One region of the Streptomyces sp. NPDC059373 genome, then DNA from elsewhere that is predicted to be linked to it. Evidence: riboswitches for the same ligand, from Rfam matches in the RefSeq annotation. Region 1 holds a riboswitch; the other holds the start of a gene.
The links. A riboswitch is a leader RNA that binds a small molecule or an ion and turns the genes downstream of it on or off. The one in region 1 is predicted to bind glycine.
Positions count from the first base shown of each region.

Region 2: linked by a shared signal. The riboswitch ahead of gcvP (aminomethyl-transferring glycine dehydrogenase) and the one ahead of gcvT (glycine cleavage system aminomethyltransferase GcvT) in region 1 are both predicted to bind glycine.

Region 1 covers NZ_JBHYXC010000026.1:25,927-33,993, reverse strand. The annotation lists gene ACFXJ5_RS28445 (spirocyclase AveC family protein) at 1-282, shown strand, start outside; gene ACFXJ5_RS28440 (DUF5988 family protein) at 390-590, shown strand; gene ACFXJ5_RS28435 (L-serine ammonia-lyase) at 1,157-2,524, opposite strand; gene glyA (serine hydroxymethyltransferase) at 2,597-3,871, opposite strand; gene gcvH (glycine cleavage system protein GcvH) at 3,901-4,278, opposite strand; gene gcvT (glycine cleavage system aminomethyltransferase GcvT) at 4,333-5,445, opposite strand; glycine riboswitch at 5,601-5,698, opposite strand; gene ACFXJ5_RS28415 (AAA family ATPase) at 5,908-6,525, shown strand; gene ACFXJ5_RS28410 (hypothetical protein) at 6,555-7,535, opposite strand; gene ACFXJ5_RS28405 (enhanced serine sensitivity protein SseB) at 7,721-8,067, shown strand, end outside.
Region 2 covers NZ_JBHYXC010000073.1:7,424-15,490, forward strand. The annotation lists gene ACFXJ5_RS40010 (bifunctional nuclease family protein) at 1-470, shown strand, start outside; gene ACFXJ5_RS40015 (MerR family transcriptional regulator) at 747-1,319, shown strand; gene ACFXJ5_RS40020 (DNA polymerase IV) at 1,386-2,720, shown strand; gene ACFXJ5_RS40025 (PRC-barrel domain-containing protein) at 2,730-3,095, opposite strand; glycine riboswitch at 3,197-3,295, shown strand; glycine riboswitch at 3,297-3,420, shown strand; gene gcvP (aminomethyl-transferring glycine dehydrogenase) at 3,469-6,354, shown strand; gene ACFXJ5_RS40035 (DUF5999 family protein) at 6,365-6,571, opposite strand; gene ACFXJ5_RS40040 (hypothetical protein) at 6,821-7,426, opposite strand; gene ACFXJ5_RS40045 (glutamate--cysteine ligase) at 7,946-8,067, shown strand, end outside.

The DNA.
Region 1 (8,067 bases):
CACTGGTACCAGATCGCACCGCTGGACACCCTCATCCTCGGCGGTCTGTGCACCGCCCCGCTAGCCCTCATGCGACAGACGTGGCAGGCGGGCGGCACACCGCTCATCTACCGGGGACTGACGCAGATTCCCGGAGCGAAGGGCTCGGCGGTACGGGTCATGGCCGGTGTCGGCTGGGTCAGCACAACCATCGCCGTCTGGATGTTGGCGGAGAACCTGATGGCGATCGACGGGGTGCCCGTGAGCGATCTCCCCGCGTACCTCGCTCTCGTCTCCCCCTGACAGGGACCGCACGACCAGCCTCGATATTCCGTGACCGTCCGCCGGTTCGTTTCGGTTGTCCGGAGTGAACCCGACTCTCCTCAGCACATACGACAGGAGCGATGACCATGTACGACATTCTGCTCAAGGGTGGACCGGCAGCCTTGGAAGGGGTGCGGTCGGCCGAGACAGAGGGCCCGCCGGAGCGAGTGATTCTGGCCTACTACGGCCGCCACGAGCACTACGAACTCACCGACGAGACCGTCGAGATCGACGGCTGCCGTCTGCCTGTCCTCCGGTGGACCTACAGCACGGCGATCGCCGAATAGGGCCCGACGATGCCGGACGCACCGCGCCGGCGCGAGAGCCGCCGGGACGCAGTCCGGCCCCCTACTCCTCATCCGCACATGACAACTCCCCGCGTCGGCACGGCAGCTGTGCGCCCCAGGCAGCCCCTGCCGCGCCTCACCCGAGAACGCCGGGACACAGGCGGCCGAAGGGGCCGACTGCCCCCGCGAGGACGAAGTGCGGCAACGCCCCGGGGCATGGCGCAGCCGTAGGTGCCGGGTTTGTATCCCCAGGCGGCGCCGTGGAGGACCCCAGAGGTCTGGCCGCACGTCGCGGATAACCCTGACCCGCACCGGAGGTGCGGGTCATCACGTTGCCGATGTCTGCTCCGCGATGAGCCGCCGGGCGGCTTTGGCCGAGGGACATTCGCCCTTGAGCAGGTGCCGCCAACCCCCGGACCAGACGCCCATTCGCGAGGGATTTCCCAGGGACTTTTCAGGGACTTTCAGCTCTGTCCGAGGGACTTTCCAGGGACTTTTCGCGGTGCAAGCAGGGAAGGCCCTGACAGCCCCGAAAGAGACGAAGCCGCAGACCAGCGTGTGTTCCGTCAGCACTCGATGACGTTGACCGCGAGTCCTCCGCGCGAGGTCTCCTTGTACTTGACCTTCATGTCGGCGCCGGTCTCCTTCATGGTCTTGATGACCTTGTCGAGGGAGACGTGGTGGCGTCCGTCGCCGCGCATGGCCATGCGGGCGGCGGTGACGGCCTTGACGGCGGCCATGCCGTTGCGTTCGATGCAGGGGATCTGGACGAGGCCGCCGACGGGGTCGCAGGTGAGGCCGAGGTTGTGTTCCATGCCGATTTCGGCGGCGTTCTCGACTTTTTCGGGGGAGCCGCCGAGGACTTCGGCGAGGCCGCCGGCGGCCATGGAGCAGGCGGAGCCGACTTCGCCCTGGCAGCCGACTTCGGCGCCGGAGATGGAGGCGTTCTCCTTGAAGAGCATGCCGATGGCGCCGGCGGCGAGGAGGAAGCGGACGACGCCGTCGTCATCGGCGCCAGGGACGAAGTTGACGTAGTAGTGGAGGACGGCGGGGATGATGCCGGCGGCGCCGTTGGTGGGGGCGGTGACGACGCGGCCGCCGGCGGCGTTCTCCTCGTTGACGGCCATCGCGTAGAGGGTGATCCACTCCATGGCGTGGGCGAGGGCGTCGCCTTCGGAGCGGAGCTGGCGGGCAGAGTTGGCGGCGCGGCGGCGGACCTTCAGTCCTCCGGGGAGGATGCCTTCGCGGGACATGCCGCGGGCGACGCAGGCCTGCATGACGCCCCAGATCTCGAGGAGGCCTCCGCGGATCTCGGTCTCGGTGCGCCAGGACTTCTCGTTCTCCAGCATGAGGCCGGAGATGGACAGGCCGGTGTCGTGGGAGAGCCGCAGCAGCTCGTCGCCGGTGCGGAAGGGGTACTTCAGGACGGTGTCGTCGAGCTTGATGCGGTCCTCGCCGACCGCGTCCTCGTCGACGACGAAGCCGCCGCCGACGGAGTAGTACGTCTTCTCCAGCAGGGGTGCGCCGTCGGTGTCGTACGCGAAGAGGGTCATGCCGTTGGCGTGGTACGGCAGGGAGCGGCGGCGGTGGAGGATGAGCTGGGACGACTCGTCGAATTCGATCTCATGGGTGCCCAGGAGGTTGAGCCGCCGGGAGGTACGGATTCGCTCGACCTCGGCGTCGGCGTTCTCGACGTCGACCGTGCGGGGGGAGTTGCCCTCCAGGCCGAGGAGGACGGCTTTGGGGGTGCCGTGGCCGTGGCCGGTGGCGCCGAGGGAGCCGAAGAGCTCGGCGCGGACGGAGGTGACGTGCGCCAGCAGGCCCTCGTTCTTGAGGCGGCGGGCGAATATGCGGGCGGCGCGCATGGGGCCCACGGTGTGGGAGCTGGACGGGCCTATGCCGATCGAGAAGAGGTCGAAGACCGAGATGGCCACGGGTGACTCCCTGGGTGGGGTTGGTGGGGGCGCCGGGAACGGGACCGGGCCGCCCCCACCGGGACGTACGTATTACTTCTTGAGGCCGGGGTAGAGCGGGTGCTTCGCCGCGAGGGCGGAGACCCGGGCACCGAGCGCCTTGGACTGGTCGGCGTCGAAGCCGGGCTTGAGGGCCTCGGCGATGATGTCGGCGACCTCGCGGAAGTCCTCGGCGGTGAAGCCGCGGGTGGCAAGGGCGGGGGTGCCGATGCGCAGGCCCGAGGTGACCATCGGGGGACGGGGGTCGTTCGGGATGGCGTTGCGGTTGACGGTGATGCCGACCTCGTGGAGACGGTCCTCCGCCTGCTGGCCGTCGAGCTCGCTGTTGCGGAGGTCGACCAGGACGAGGTGCACGTCCGTGCCGCCCGACAGCACCGAGACGCCCGCCTCGGTCAGGTCCGGCTGGACCAGACGCTCGGCGAGGATCTTGGCGCCTTCGAGGGTACGGACCTGGCGGTCCTTGAAGTCGTCGGACGCCGCGACCTTGAAGGCGACCGCCTTCGCCGCGATGACGTGCTCCAGCGGGCCGCCCTGCTGGCCGGGGAAGACCGCGGAGTTGATCTTCTTGGCCAGCTCGGCCTTGGAGAGGATGACACCGCCGCGCGGGCCGCCGAGCGTCTTGTGGGTCGTGGTGGTCACCACGTCCGCGTACGGGACGGGGGAGGGGTGCAGACCCGCCGCCACCAGGCCCGCGAAGTGCGCCATGTCGACCATCAGGTAGGCGCCGACCTCGTCCGCGATGCGGCGGAAGGCGGCGAAGTCGAGCTGGCGCGGATAGGCGGACCAGCCGGCGACGATCAGCTTGGGCTGGTTCTCCTTGGCGAGGCGCTCGACCTCCTCCATGTCGACCAGACCGGTCTCGGCGTCCACGTGGTAGGGCACCACGTTGTAGAGCTTGCCGGAGAAGTTGATCTTCATGCCGTGGGTGAGGTGCCCGCCGTGGGCGAGGCTCAGGCCCAGGATCGTGTCACCGGGGGAGAGCAGCGCGAACATCGCGGCGGCGTTGGCCTGCGCGCCCGAGTGCGGCTGTACGTTGGCGTGCTCGGCGCCGAAGAGCGCCTTGACGCGGTCGATGGCGAGCTGCTCGACGACGTCGACGTGCTCGCAGCCACCGTAGTAGCGGCGGCCGGGGTAGCCCTCCGCGTACTTGTTGGTGAGCACTGAGCCCTGGGCCTCGAGCACCGCGACCGGGGCGAAGTTCTCGGAGGCGATCATTTCCAGGGTGGACTGCTGGCGGTCGAGCTCGGCGTCGACGGCGGCGGCGACGTCGGGGTCGAGTTCGTGCAAGGAGCTGTTGAGGAGAGACATCAGTATCCCGATCTGGTTCCTACGTCAGGTCAGTTGCCGGTGAAGGAGGCGTACTCGTCGGCGGAGAGCAGGTCGTCCGGCTCCTCGCCGACCTTCACCTTGAAGAGCCAGCCGCCCTCGAAGGGGGCGGAGTTCACCAGTGCCGGGTCGTCCACGACGTCCTGGTTGACCTCGGTGACCTCGCCGGTGACCGGCGCGTACAGGTCGCTGACCGACTTGGTCGACTCCAGCTCACCGCAGGTGTCGCCCGCGGTGACCGTGGAGCCGACCTCCGGGAGCTGGACGTACACGACATCGCCGAGCGCGTCGGCGGCGTGCGAAGTGATGCCCACGGTGGAGACTCCCGCCTCGGCGGCGGAGACCCACTCGTGCTCCTTGCTGTAGCGCAGCTGCTGGGGGTTGCTCATGACCTGATTCTCCTGGATGCGGTGGTGTGCTCGTGAAAGGGGTGTTGAGGGGTTTCAGCGGGCGCGCTTGTAGAAGGGAAGCGCGACGACCTCGTACGGCTCATGCGTACCGCGGATGTCGACTCCCACGCCCTCGGTGCCCGGCGCCGCGTGCTCGGCGTCCACGTACGCGATGGCGATCGGCTTGCCCAGGGTCGGGGACGGCGCGCCGGAGGTGACCTCGCCGATGACCTTGCCGTCGGCGACGACGGGGTAGCCCGCCCGGGGGACCCGGCGGCCCTCGGCGACCAGGCCGACCAGCTTGCGGACGGGCCGGTCGGCGGCGGCCCGGAGCGCCTCGCGGCCCACGAAGTCACCGGGCTTGTCGAACTTCACGACCCGGCCGAGCCCGGCGTCGAAGGGGGTGAGCGCGGCCGTCAGCTCGTGCCCGTACAGCGGCATCCCCGCCTCCAGCCGCAGCGTGTCCCGGCACGACAGCCCGCACGGCACGAGGCCCACCGGCGAACCCGCCTCGGTGATCGCCTGCCACAGCTTCTCGGCGTCGGCCGGGGCCACGAAGAGCTCGAAGCCGTCCTCGCCGGTGTAGCCCGTGCGGGCGATCAGCGCCGGGACGCCGGCCACGGTGCCGGGCAGCCCGGCGTAGTACTTCAGCCCGTCCAGGTCGGCATCGGTCAGCGAGGCCAGGATCCCCGGCGACTCCGGGCCCTGGACCGCGATCAGCGCGTACGCGTCCCGGTCGTCCCGTACGTCCGCCTCGAAGCCGGCCGCCCGGGCGGTGACCGCATCGAGCACCACCTGGGCGTTGGAGGCGTTGGCGACGACCATGAACTCGGACTCGTCCAGCCGGTAGACGATCAGGTCGTCCAGGATGCCGCCGTCCTCCTGGCAGATCATGGTGTAGCGGGCCCGGCCGGCCGCGAGCGCGGAGATGTGGCCGACGAGTGCGTGGTCCAGGGCCTGCCCGGCCTGCGGGCCGGTGACCGTGATCTCGCCCATGTGGGAGAGGTCGAAGAGCCCGGCCCGGGTGCGTACGGCGTTGTGCTCGTCGCGCTCGCTGCCGTAGCGCAGCGGCATGTCCCAGCCGGCGAAGTCGGTCATCGTGGCGCCGAGCGCGCGGTGCAGCGCGTCGAGCGCGGTACGGCGGGGGGCGGCAGGCGTCGGCGTCATCATCGGACGGGGCTCCCAGAAGGCAGGCGTGGCGAGGACTCCTCCCCATCTGTCATCGGAACCTGAGAGGTTCACCTGGACCCCTGACGGGGACCGAGGTTTGCACCTTGGGTGGGGCAGCGCACCGCGAGGGGCTGCCCGCTTTTCAGATGTGCCTCGTCCGCGCGGTAACTGTGCCTGAGAGATTCAAGGGAGGACTTGCTCCTTCGGCGCCCTTCCGGTCACCCGGTCGGGGCTCTCCCGCGCGGCCTCGAACGGCCTGTATGAGATTGAGCGGCCATCATTGCACGCGCTCCGGGTCTTGTCGCGATCGTGTCCCGGCGGGGTCCCGGCCCCGTCCCGATCACGACGCGCTCATAGGAAGCTGTTGGTCTCCCCATTACCCTTTCTTGAAGATATGGGACGGGGAGGGCGATCGCTGTGCCGGTGGGTCTGAGCGGTTCGTACGCGACAGCGAGGGGCGTGGCCGCACCCCGGCGGGCGGTTCGGGTCCCGGCACGGACCAGGCCCGGGCGGCTGACCGACCTGCGCGGACTCGCCGTCCGGACGCTCAGCTACCCCGCCGGCGACGTGCTCGTCGTGTCCGGCCTGCCCGGCGGCGGCAAGAGCACCCTGATGCGGCGCGCGAAGGACGCCCGGCTGATCGACTCGCAGGACGTACGGCTGCGTTGGGCGGCGCGGCTGCCGCGGCGGCTGCCCTACACCGTCTACCGCCCGCTGGTGCGGATCGCGCACTACGCCGGGATGCGGCGGGCACTGCGCTCGGGGGACAGCGTGGTCGTCCACGACTGCGGAACGCTGCCGTGGGTACGGAACTGGCTCGCCCGGCAGGCCGCAGTGCGCGGCCGGGGCATGCATCTGCTGGTGCTCGACGTGACCGAGGAGGCCGCCCGGGACGGGCAGCGCTCACGCGGGCGCGGGGTGTCGGCGTACGCGATGGCCAGGCATCGCAGGGCCACGCGGCGGCTGGTGGCGGCGGCGCGGGCCGGGAAGCTGCCGGCTGCGTGCGTGTCGGCGGTACTGCTGGATCGCGCCGCGGCCCGGGCGCTCGGTGCCATCGCGTTCGACTGCGAAGGCTGAGCGGCCCGGGCCACGGTGCGGGATTTCTTTCAGCCGGTGCTCTCGGCGGTCTCCGCGATCTGCGGCGCGTTGAGCTGCGGGGCAACCGCGGGAGCCGCAGGGGCCTGCGGGTCCGCCGCCGGAGCCTGCGGGGCGGCCGGAGCCTGCTGGTCCTGCGGGGCCTGAGGAGCCTGGGGGGCTTCCGGGGCCTGCGGGGTGACGGCGTTCTCCGGGGCGTTGGGCTGGTCCGGGGCCTGCGGGGCCTGCGGAGCAGCCGGGACCTCGGGGGCCTGCGGGGCGTTGGGGGCGCTCTGCTGGTTCGGGTCGTTGTCCAGCGCGATCGGCAGCTGTACCGGCAGCACGCCGGCCAGCAGCGTCGTCAGGATGGTCGGGACGGAGGTCGTCAGCGAGGTCAGGTCCCCAAGGATCTTGGGAACGAGGGCCGTGACCTTGGCGGTGTCCTTGTTGCCCACCGCCGCCACCAGTTCGGTGACGTCCGTGGTCAGGGTCTTCAGCTGGTCGTTGACCTTCGCCAACGCGTCGTCGATGGGGGTGGCGTCGCGGTGGCCAAGACCCTTGGTCGCCTCGGCCGGCTTGTCCGCGGGCTTGTCCGCCGGCATGGCGGGCAGGTCAGCGGCGGGCTTGTCGGCCGCCGGCTTGTCCGCCGGCATGGCAGGCATGTCAGCCGCGGGCTTGTCAGCCGCCGGCTTGGCGGTCGCCGCCTGGCCGAGGCTTGTCGTCAGCTGGTCGGCGGCCGTCTTGAGGCTGCGCTGCAGCTCCTGGAGCTTGCCGACGTCCGGAGCCTGGGCCATTGCCTCCTGGCTCAGCTTGGCCCCGTAGGTCAGCGTGTCACCCAGTTTGGCGATGACGTCCGCCGCCGGGGTGGCCGCGGACGCCGCGCCCGTGTCCGCGACGACGCTGACGCGGGTCGGAGCGTGGACGGTTGCCCCGGCGATCCCGGCGACTCCGAGGGTGAGCGACCCGGCGAGCGATGCAGCTATGGCCGTGGCAGCGAGATTGCTGATACGCATGTCCGTGTTTCTCCCAAAAGGTCGGGGTTCGGTGCTTTCCTGACCCATCCTTGGAAGATGATGTGACTTAACGCAACCTGACCGTCGCTATCCGTGTCCATCAGGGTTACCCGAGCGGGTCGACAGAGGCGGTTTCCCGATAGGGTTTCCGTACAAGCAGCAGGTACGTCGGCAGGTGGGTAGTCATGGAGATTCCGGCGCAGCGCATACCGGAGGCCCCGCCGGGCTACGGCGGCTGGCCCGCCAACGAGCTCGAAGAGGTGCTGTCCGCCGCCATGGGCGACCCCGGCGCGACCGCGCGGGTGATGGAGGTCCTCGGCCGCTCCCACGTGTGGGTGCCGCTGCCGAACGGCGGCGGCCCGGACAGCGCGGACCTCGACCTCGCCACGATCGAGCTGGACGGCATGGTCTACGTACCGGTCTTCAGCTCCGAGCAGCAGTTCCTGCAGGCCGCCAACGGGATGTCCTTCACCGTGGCACCGGTGCGGGAGTTCGCGCGCGGACTGCCGCCGCAGATCGGCATCGCCGTCAA
Region 2 (8,067 bases), on a different contig from region 1:
ACGAGCTCGATGTCGTGGGTGTCCGGGTGGAAATGCCCTCCAATCAGCCAATCGTGCTCCTGCGCGAGGTGGGGGGCGACCGCTACCTGCCGATCTGGATCGGGCCCGGGGAGGCCACAGCCATCGCTTTCGCGCAGCAGGGGATGACCCCGGCGCGGCCGCTGACCCATGATCTGTTCAAGGATGTGCTCGAGGCTGTCGGTCAGACGCTGGCCGAGGTCAGGATCACGGACCTTCGGGAGGGCGTCTTCTACGCCGAGCTGGTGTTTGCCAGCGGTGTCGAGGTCAGCGCCCGCCCCTCCGACGCCATAGCGCTGGCGCTGCGCACCGGGACCCCGATCTACGGGAGTGAGGGCGTGCTGGACGACGCGGGCATCGCCATCCCGGACGAGCAGGAGGACGAGGTGGAGAAGTTCCGCGAGTTCCTCGACCAGATCTCGCCGGAGGACTTCGGCACGAGCAGCCAGTGACCTTTACGCCGCCCGGCTTGCGACCATTCGCCTAGCGATACCCCTCGGGTGGACACGCGAAACCACTCTTGGGGTTGATATCACTCGGCGTGCCGAGCGTGGCGATCGTTGACGCACCCGGAGTGACTGCCTACCGTCGAGGAGGTAAGTCCCAACGGCACGTGCACGCGCCCGGAGGGATGAGAAGGGACGGAGGTCGGCGTGATCAGCACCGGCGACGGAATGGCCGCAGGCGGCCCGTATCCGCTGCGTGGGGCCCTGGCCCGGCACTCCGCGATGGCAGCCGGCGGGGGCGGCGGTGAGCCGTCCGCACCTGCACCTGCCCCCGTACCGGGCCCCGGGCCGGAGACGGCATCCGAGACCATCGGCTACCGCGGCCCCACGGCCTGCGCTGCCACCGGCATCACCTACCGCCAGTTGGACTACTGGGCCCGCACCGGACTGGTCGAGCCGAGCATCCGGCCTGCGTACGGATCGGGCACCCAGCGGCTCTACAGCTTCCGGGACGTGGTCGTCCTCAAGATCGTCAAGCGGCTGCTCGACACGGGCGTGTCCCTGCAGAACATCCGCACCGCCGTCCAGCACCTGCGCTCCTCCGGGCCCGGCGAGCTGGCCCGGATGACGCTGATGAGCGACGGCGCCACGGTCTACGAGTGCTCGTCCCCCGACGAGGTGGTCTCGCTGCTCCAGGGCGGCCAGGGCATCTTCGGGATCGCCGTCGGCGTGGTCTGGCGCGAGGTTGAGAGCGTGCTCGCGCAGTTGCACGGCGAGCGGGTCGACACCGGCGAGACCCTGGCGGGGCACAACCCGGCCGACGAGCTGGCGCGGCGCCGCAACCGCGCGGGATAGGCGTCGCGGTACAGCCGTCGTACACACGTACGGCGAGTGTCAGTGGCGTGAGGCAGCATCGGTACTGTGAGAAGCGCGCCGACGATCCTGCACCTCGACATGGACGCGTTTTTCGCTGCCGTCGAGCAGGCGTCGAAGCCGAGTCTTCGGGGGAAGCCGGTCGTCGTCGGTGGCCTCGGACCGCGCGGAGTGGTCGCGACGGCGTCGTACGAGGCCCGGGTGCACGGCGTGCACTCGGCCATGGCCATGGCGCACGCCCGGCGGCTGTGCCCGAACGCGGCGTATCTGATCCCGCGCTTCGAGCTCTACCGTCAGGTCAGCGACGTGGTGATGGGGCTGCTGGGGGAGCTGTCACCGCTGGTGGAGCCGCTGAGCCTCGACGAGGCCTTCGTCGACCTGGAGGCGGGTGGGATCGGCGACCGGCCCCGGGCGGTGGCGGAGAAGCTGCGGGCCGACATCAGGGCGGCCACCGGGCTTACGGCATCGGTGGGCCTCGCGGCGTCCAAGCTGCTCGCCAAGATCGCCTCGGAGGAGGCCAAGCCGGACGGCCTGGTCGTCGTCGACCCCGGCACCGAGCGCGCGCTGCTCGACCCCATGACGGCCCGCACACTTCCGGGGGTCGGCCCGGCCACCGCCGAGCACCTGCGCCGGGCCGGGCTCGCCACGATCGCGGAGGTACGGCACGCGGGGGAGGCGGAGCTCGTACGGCTGCTGGGCAAGGCGCACGGCGCGTCGCTGTACGCCATGGCCGCGGGCCTGGACGACCGGCCGGTGGTCGCGGAGCGGGAGCACAAGTCGATCTCGGTCGAGGACACCTTCGACGTCGACCTGACGGACCGGATACGTGTCAGGACCGAGCTGGACCGGCTGGCCGACCGGTGCGTGAAGCGGCTGCGGGGCGCCGGGCGGTCAGGGCGGACCGTGGTGATCAAGGTGCGGCGCTTCGACTTCAGCACGCTCACCCGCTCCGAGACGCTGCGGGCCCCGACCGACGACCCGGCGGTCGTCCGCGAGACGGCCGGGCGGCTGATCGAGGCCGTGGACACGACCGGCGGGGTCCGGCTGCTCGGGGTGGGCGTCTCGGGGCTCGCCGACTTCACCCAGGAGGATCTGTTCGCCCAGGCGGCGGAGGCCGTGGCCGCCGACGAGGCGATCGACAGCCCCACGGTGGCGGCCACCCCGGCGGACGAGCCGGCGCCGATCCGGCGCTGGCTGCCCGGGCAGGACGTACGGCATGCCGTGTACGGCGCCGGTTGGGTGCAGGGCAGTGGCGTCGGCCGGGTCACCGTACGGTTCGAGGAGCCGTGGTCGCTGGTGCCGGGAAGGGTGCGGACCTTCCCGGTGGAGGCGCCTGACCTGGAGCCGTCGGAGCCGCTGCCACTGGTACGGCGGTCGGAGTGACCTCGCCGCTCAGCTTTCGCCCGCCAGGGTGCCGAAGTCGTGGTCGGCCGTGCCGTCGGGGAACGGGACCTCCAGGCCGTAGTGGTGGTAGAGCTGGAGCTCCTGCTCGGGGGAGAGGTGGCGGCCGACGCCGAAGTCGGGGGCGTCCTTGATGAGGGCCTTGTCGAAGGGGACGCGAAGGTGGTCCTCGACGAACTCGCTGGGCTCCAGGGGGACGAAGGCGTCACGGCTGAAGAGGCCGGTCCGGACGGCGGCCCATTCGGGCCGGCCGGTCGCGTCGTCGAGGTAGACCTCGTCGACGGTGCCGATCTTCACTCCGTTGATGTCGAAGGCCCTGCGGCCGATCAGGCTGCGCGGATCGATACCGGTCTGCACGGTTCCTCCAACTGCTCGTAATTGATCCTATTTAGTCACGAAAGCCACCTTCTGTCACATGTCGGCGTCGGGAGTCGCGCTGGTAGGCTGGCAGCGGCCGCAGACCCCGTGCGGGAGAGTCCCGGCAGTGCAGGCAAGCCGGGCGCCGAAGGAGCAACTCCTCCCCGGAATCTCTCAGGCATCCGTACCGCATGGGTGAGGTCACTCTGGAAAGCAGGAAGAGTCTCAGGACACTGACGTCCTCGGGGCGCTGCCTCACCGACGGTGAAAGTCGTTCCGCTCGCGCGGGGCGGTGAAGCTCTCAGGTTCAGATGACAGAGGGGGAGGCCCCAATCGAGTCAGGCCAGTGCGTCAGACCAGGAGGCCTCCGCAGATGACCGCCAACCGCATCCCACTCTCCGAGCTGGAGCGCGGCATTCCCTTCGCCGGCCGCCACATCGGCCCCGACCGGGCAGCCCAGGCCAAGATGCTCGCCCAGATCGGCTACGGCTCGCTCGACGAGCTGACCGCCGTCGCCGTGCCGGCCGCCATCAAGAGCGCCCAGGCACTGAGCCTTCCGGCCGCCCGCACCGAGGCCGACGTCCTGGCCGAGCTGCGCTCGCTGGCCGACCGCAACCAGGTGCTGCACCCGATGATCGGCCTCGGCTACTACGGCACCTTCACCCCGCCGGTGATCCTGCGCAACGTCATGGAGAACCCGGCCTGGTACACGGCCTACACGCCCTACCAGCCGGAGATTTCGCAGGGCCGCCTGGAGGCGCTGCTCAACTTCCAGACCGTGGTCGCCGACCTCACCGGACTCCCCACCTCCGGCGCGTCGCTGCTCGACGAGGGCACCGCCGCCGCCGAGGCGATGGCCCTGTCCCGCCGGGTCGGCAAGATCAAGGACGGCGTCTTCCTGGTCGACGCCGACACCTTCCCGCAGACCACCGCCGTCATCCAGACCCGTGCCGAGCCCACCGGCGTCGAGGTGGTCGTCGCCGACCTGTCCGACGGCATCCCGGCCGAGGTCGCCGAGCGCGGTGTCTTCGGCGTCCTGCTGCAGTACCCGGGCGCCTCCGGTGCCGTACGCGACCTCAAGCCGGTCATCGAGCAGGCGCACGGCCTCGGCGCGGTCGTCACCGTCTCCGCCGACCTCCTCGCGCTGACCCTGCTCACCTCGCCCGGCGAGCTGGGCGCGGACATCGCCGTCGGCACCACCCAGCGCTTCGGCGTACCCATGGGCTTCGGCGGCCCGCACGCCGGATACATGGCGGTGCGCGCGCAGTTCGCCCGCAGCCTGCCCGGCCGTCTGGTCGGTGTCTCGGTCGACGCCGACGGCAACAAGGCGTACCGGCTGGCCCTGCAGACCCGCGAGCAGCACATCCGCCGCGAGAAGGCCACCAGCAACATCTGCACCGCGCAGGTGCTGCTCGCCGTCATGGCCGGGATGTACGCGGTCTACCACGGCCCCGACGGCCTGCGCGGCATCGCCCGCCGCACCCACCGCTACGCCGCGATCCTCGCCCAGGGGCTGCGGGACGGCGGCGTCGAGGTCACCACGGACGCCTTCTTCGACACGATCACCGCCCGCGTGCCGGGCCGCGCCGCCGAGGTGGTGGCCACCGCCCGCGACGCGGGAGTCAACCTGCGCCAGGTGGACGCGGATCTGGTCGGCATCGCCTGTGACGAGACCACGGGCCGCGACCAGCTCACCGCGGTCTGGGGCGCGTTCGGCGTCAGCGGTGAGGTCGACGCGCTGGACGCGGCGACCGAGGACGCGGCTCCGGCCGCCCTGCTGCGCACCGACGACTTCCTCACCCACCCGGTCTTCCACCAGTACCGCTCCGAGACCTCGATGCTGCGCTACCTGCGCCGCCTCGCCGACCGGGACTACGCGCTGGACCGGGGCATGATCCCGCTCGGCTCCTGCACGATGAAGCTCAACGCGACCACCGAGATGGAGCCGGTCACCTGGCCCGAGTTCGGCGCGCTGCACCCCTTCGCGCCGGCCGAGCAGGCCGCCGGCTACCTCACGCTCATCCGTGGGCTGGAGGAGCAGCTGGCCGAGGTCACCGGCTACGACAAGGTCAGCCTCCAGCCCAACGCCGGATCGCAGGGCGAGCTGGCGGGCCTGCTGGCCGTCCGCGCCTACCACCGGGCCAACGGCGACACGCAGCGCACGGTCTGCCTGATCCCGTCCTCGGCGCACGGCACCAACGCCGCCAGCGCCGTGATGGCCGGCATGAAGGTCGTGGTCGTCAAGACCAGCGACGACGGCGAGGTCGACATCACCGACCTGCACGCCAAGATCGAGCAGTACGGCGCCGAACTGGCCGTCCTGATGGTCACCTACCCCTCCACACACGGCGTGTTCGAGGAGCACATCGGCGACATCTGCGCGGCCGTGCACGACGCGGGCGGCCAGGTGTACGTGGACGGCGCGAACCTCAACGCCCTTGTGGGGCTTGCCAAGCCGGGCCACTTCGGCGGCGACGTGTCGCACCTGAACCTGCACAAGACCTTCTGCATCCCGCACGGCGGCGGCGGCCCCGGCGTCGGTCCGGTCGCGGTCCGCGCCCACCTGGCGCCGTACCTCCCGAACCACCCGCTGCAGCCCGAGGCCGGTCCGGCGACCGGCGTCGGCCCGGTCTCGGCGGCGCCCTGGGGCTCGGCGGGCATCCTGCCGATCTCGTGGGCGTACGTACGTCTCATGGGCGCCGAGGGGCTCAAGGCCGCCACGCAGGTCGCGGTGCTGGGCGCCAACTACGTGGCCAAGCGGCTCGAACCGCACTACCCGGTGTTGTACACCGGCCCCGGTGGGCTGGTGGCGCACGAGTGCATCATCGACCTGCGACCGCTGACCAAGGAGACGGGCGTGACGGTCGACGACGTAGCCAAGCGCCTGATCGACTACGGCTTCCACGCGCCGACGATGTCGTTCCCGGTGGCCGGGACGCTGATGATCGAGCCGACGGAGAGCGAGGATCTGGCGGAGCTGGACCGCTTCTGCCAGGCCATGATCGCGATTCGCGGCGAGATCGAGAAGGTGGGCGCCGGCGGCTGGCCGGCGGACGACAACCCGCTGCGCAACGCACCGCACACCGCCGCCGCGCTCGGCGGTGAATGGGAGCACGCGTACTCCCGCGAGGAAGCCGTGTTCCCGGCCGGGGTGTCGGTTGCGGACAAGTACTGGCCGCCGGTGCGCCGTATCGACGGCGCCTACGGCGACCGGAATCTGGTCTGCTCGTGCCCGCCGCTGGACGAGTACGAGGCGTAGCCAGCAGCTGTCAGGCGGCCGTCACGATGAGCTCGACGCCGAGAGGCCGGTGCGGTGCGATGATCTGCCCGTCGGGCAGGAGTTCGCCGGTGTCCTCGAAGAGGAGGACGCCGTTGCACAGCAGGCTCCAGCCCTGCTCCGGGTGGTGGGCGACCACCTGGGCGGCCTCCCGGTCGGGGCTGGTGGCGGACGGGCAATGCGGCTTGTGCTGGCACATGGACGGTGTCTTTCGCTGCGTTTGGTGTGATGTGCGGCCGGCTGGGGTAAGTACCTTCTTCATGACCGTGCCCCCGTTTCGTGCGGTCGGGTCCAGTGTTGCCCTACTGACGTGATTCCGCAGGCATTTCGTGTGAGCTTTTCTTGTTAGTTGGGGACGCATTCACCCGCGCGGGCGGTTGCTCGCACAAAGCAACACCCCCGTGACCGTATGGTCACGGGGGTGTCCGCTTTGCCGCCCTCTCTTCCGTCAGGCACTCGTTCCCAGCAGGGGGGCGGGAGCCAGCCGCAGAGTGAGCACCGGGACCAGGTCGGACAGCCGGTGAATGCGGTGCGCGGCGATCCCGGGCGGAGCAGGGGCGAGCGGGATCAGCAGATCGCCCGCCGCCGGCTGCGCGGTCGCGGCATCGGCCGTGACATCGCTGTGCAGCCACAGGGTCATCATGTACAGCCCCGGCACGGACAGCAGATGCGGCTGGTACGTGGCCGCCAGGGGCTCCGCCTGCCGCAACGCCCGTTCCGTAGAGAGCAGATACGGACCCTCGCAGAAGTGCGAGAAGGCCCATCCGTCGGGAGTGTGCACGGTCTCACCGGCCGCGATCTGCTCGCCGGCGCGGATGTGGAAGCGCCAGCCGGTGAGCCGGGCGCGAGGCAACTGGTACGAAGGCGCGGTCACGGCAGCCACCGGACTCGCGGGTTCCAGAACGTGCATGGGAAGCGGGTGCTCGGGTACGAGCGGTCCCGTGGCGGAGCGCAGCGCCGGGGTGCGCGCCTCGCGGACAGCGGTGGGTGAGCTCAGTGCGGCCAGGACGCTCCGCAGAGCTGGGGCGGGTGCTGGGGGTACCTGCAGCGGCATGGTGGGCGGCCTCTCATCGGGAGACACGGCGGTACACGGCGGGTGCGGACGGCACTGTCAGCTGCGACCTGGGCCCAGGCAGGGAAAGGTGTGGGCATGCGGATCCCCACCCGTGGCCGGATGCCTGCGGGGCGCTTCCGGCGGGTCGCGGAGTCTCTGCCATATGTGCGGAGTTTATACGATGCGTGTTCGCTCAGTGTTTCGGCTAGCAGTCATCAGGATTACGGGCAAGGCGCTATTCCGCCGCCCTGGCGTGCAATTTTCTCCGTATTTACGGGGAAATGCACAGCGCACACCGGGTCTTCCCGGGCTGCTGCGGATGGCTGAATCTCGTCGGTCTTTATCACGAGGCCTGCGATCGCCTCCGTGGATACCGCGCCATGCCAGCGGAATGTGCCCGACAACTCTTGCGGAGCAAGCTTAGCGGTTGAGCGGCTCGTATGGGGAAGGTTTGAGGGGCGTTGTCGATCTTAAGGCTGGGCATCATCCGTTCACCGACCGTTCGAGGAGGGACACCCCATGGGGGAAAAGGTCGTAGCCACCGGGTTCGACCTGTCCGACCGCCTGCGCTACCGCCGGAAGTTGCGGCAGTGCCTGGTGGGGCTGGAGCGGCTGCTGGACGAGAAGCGCTTCGATCGGCC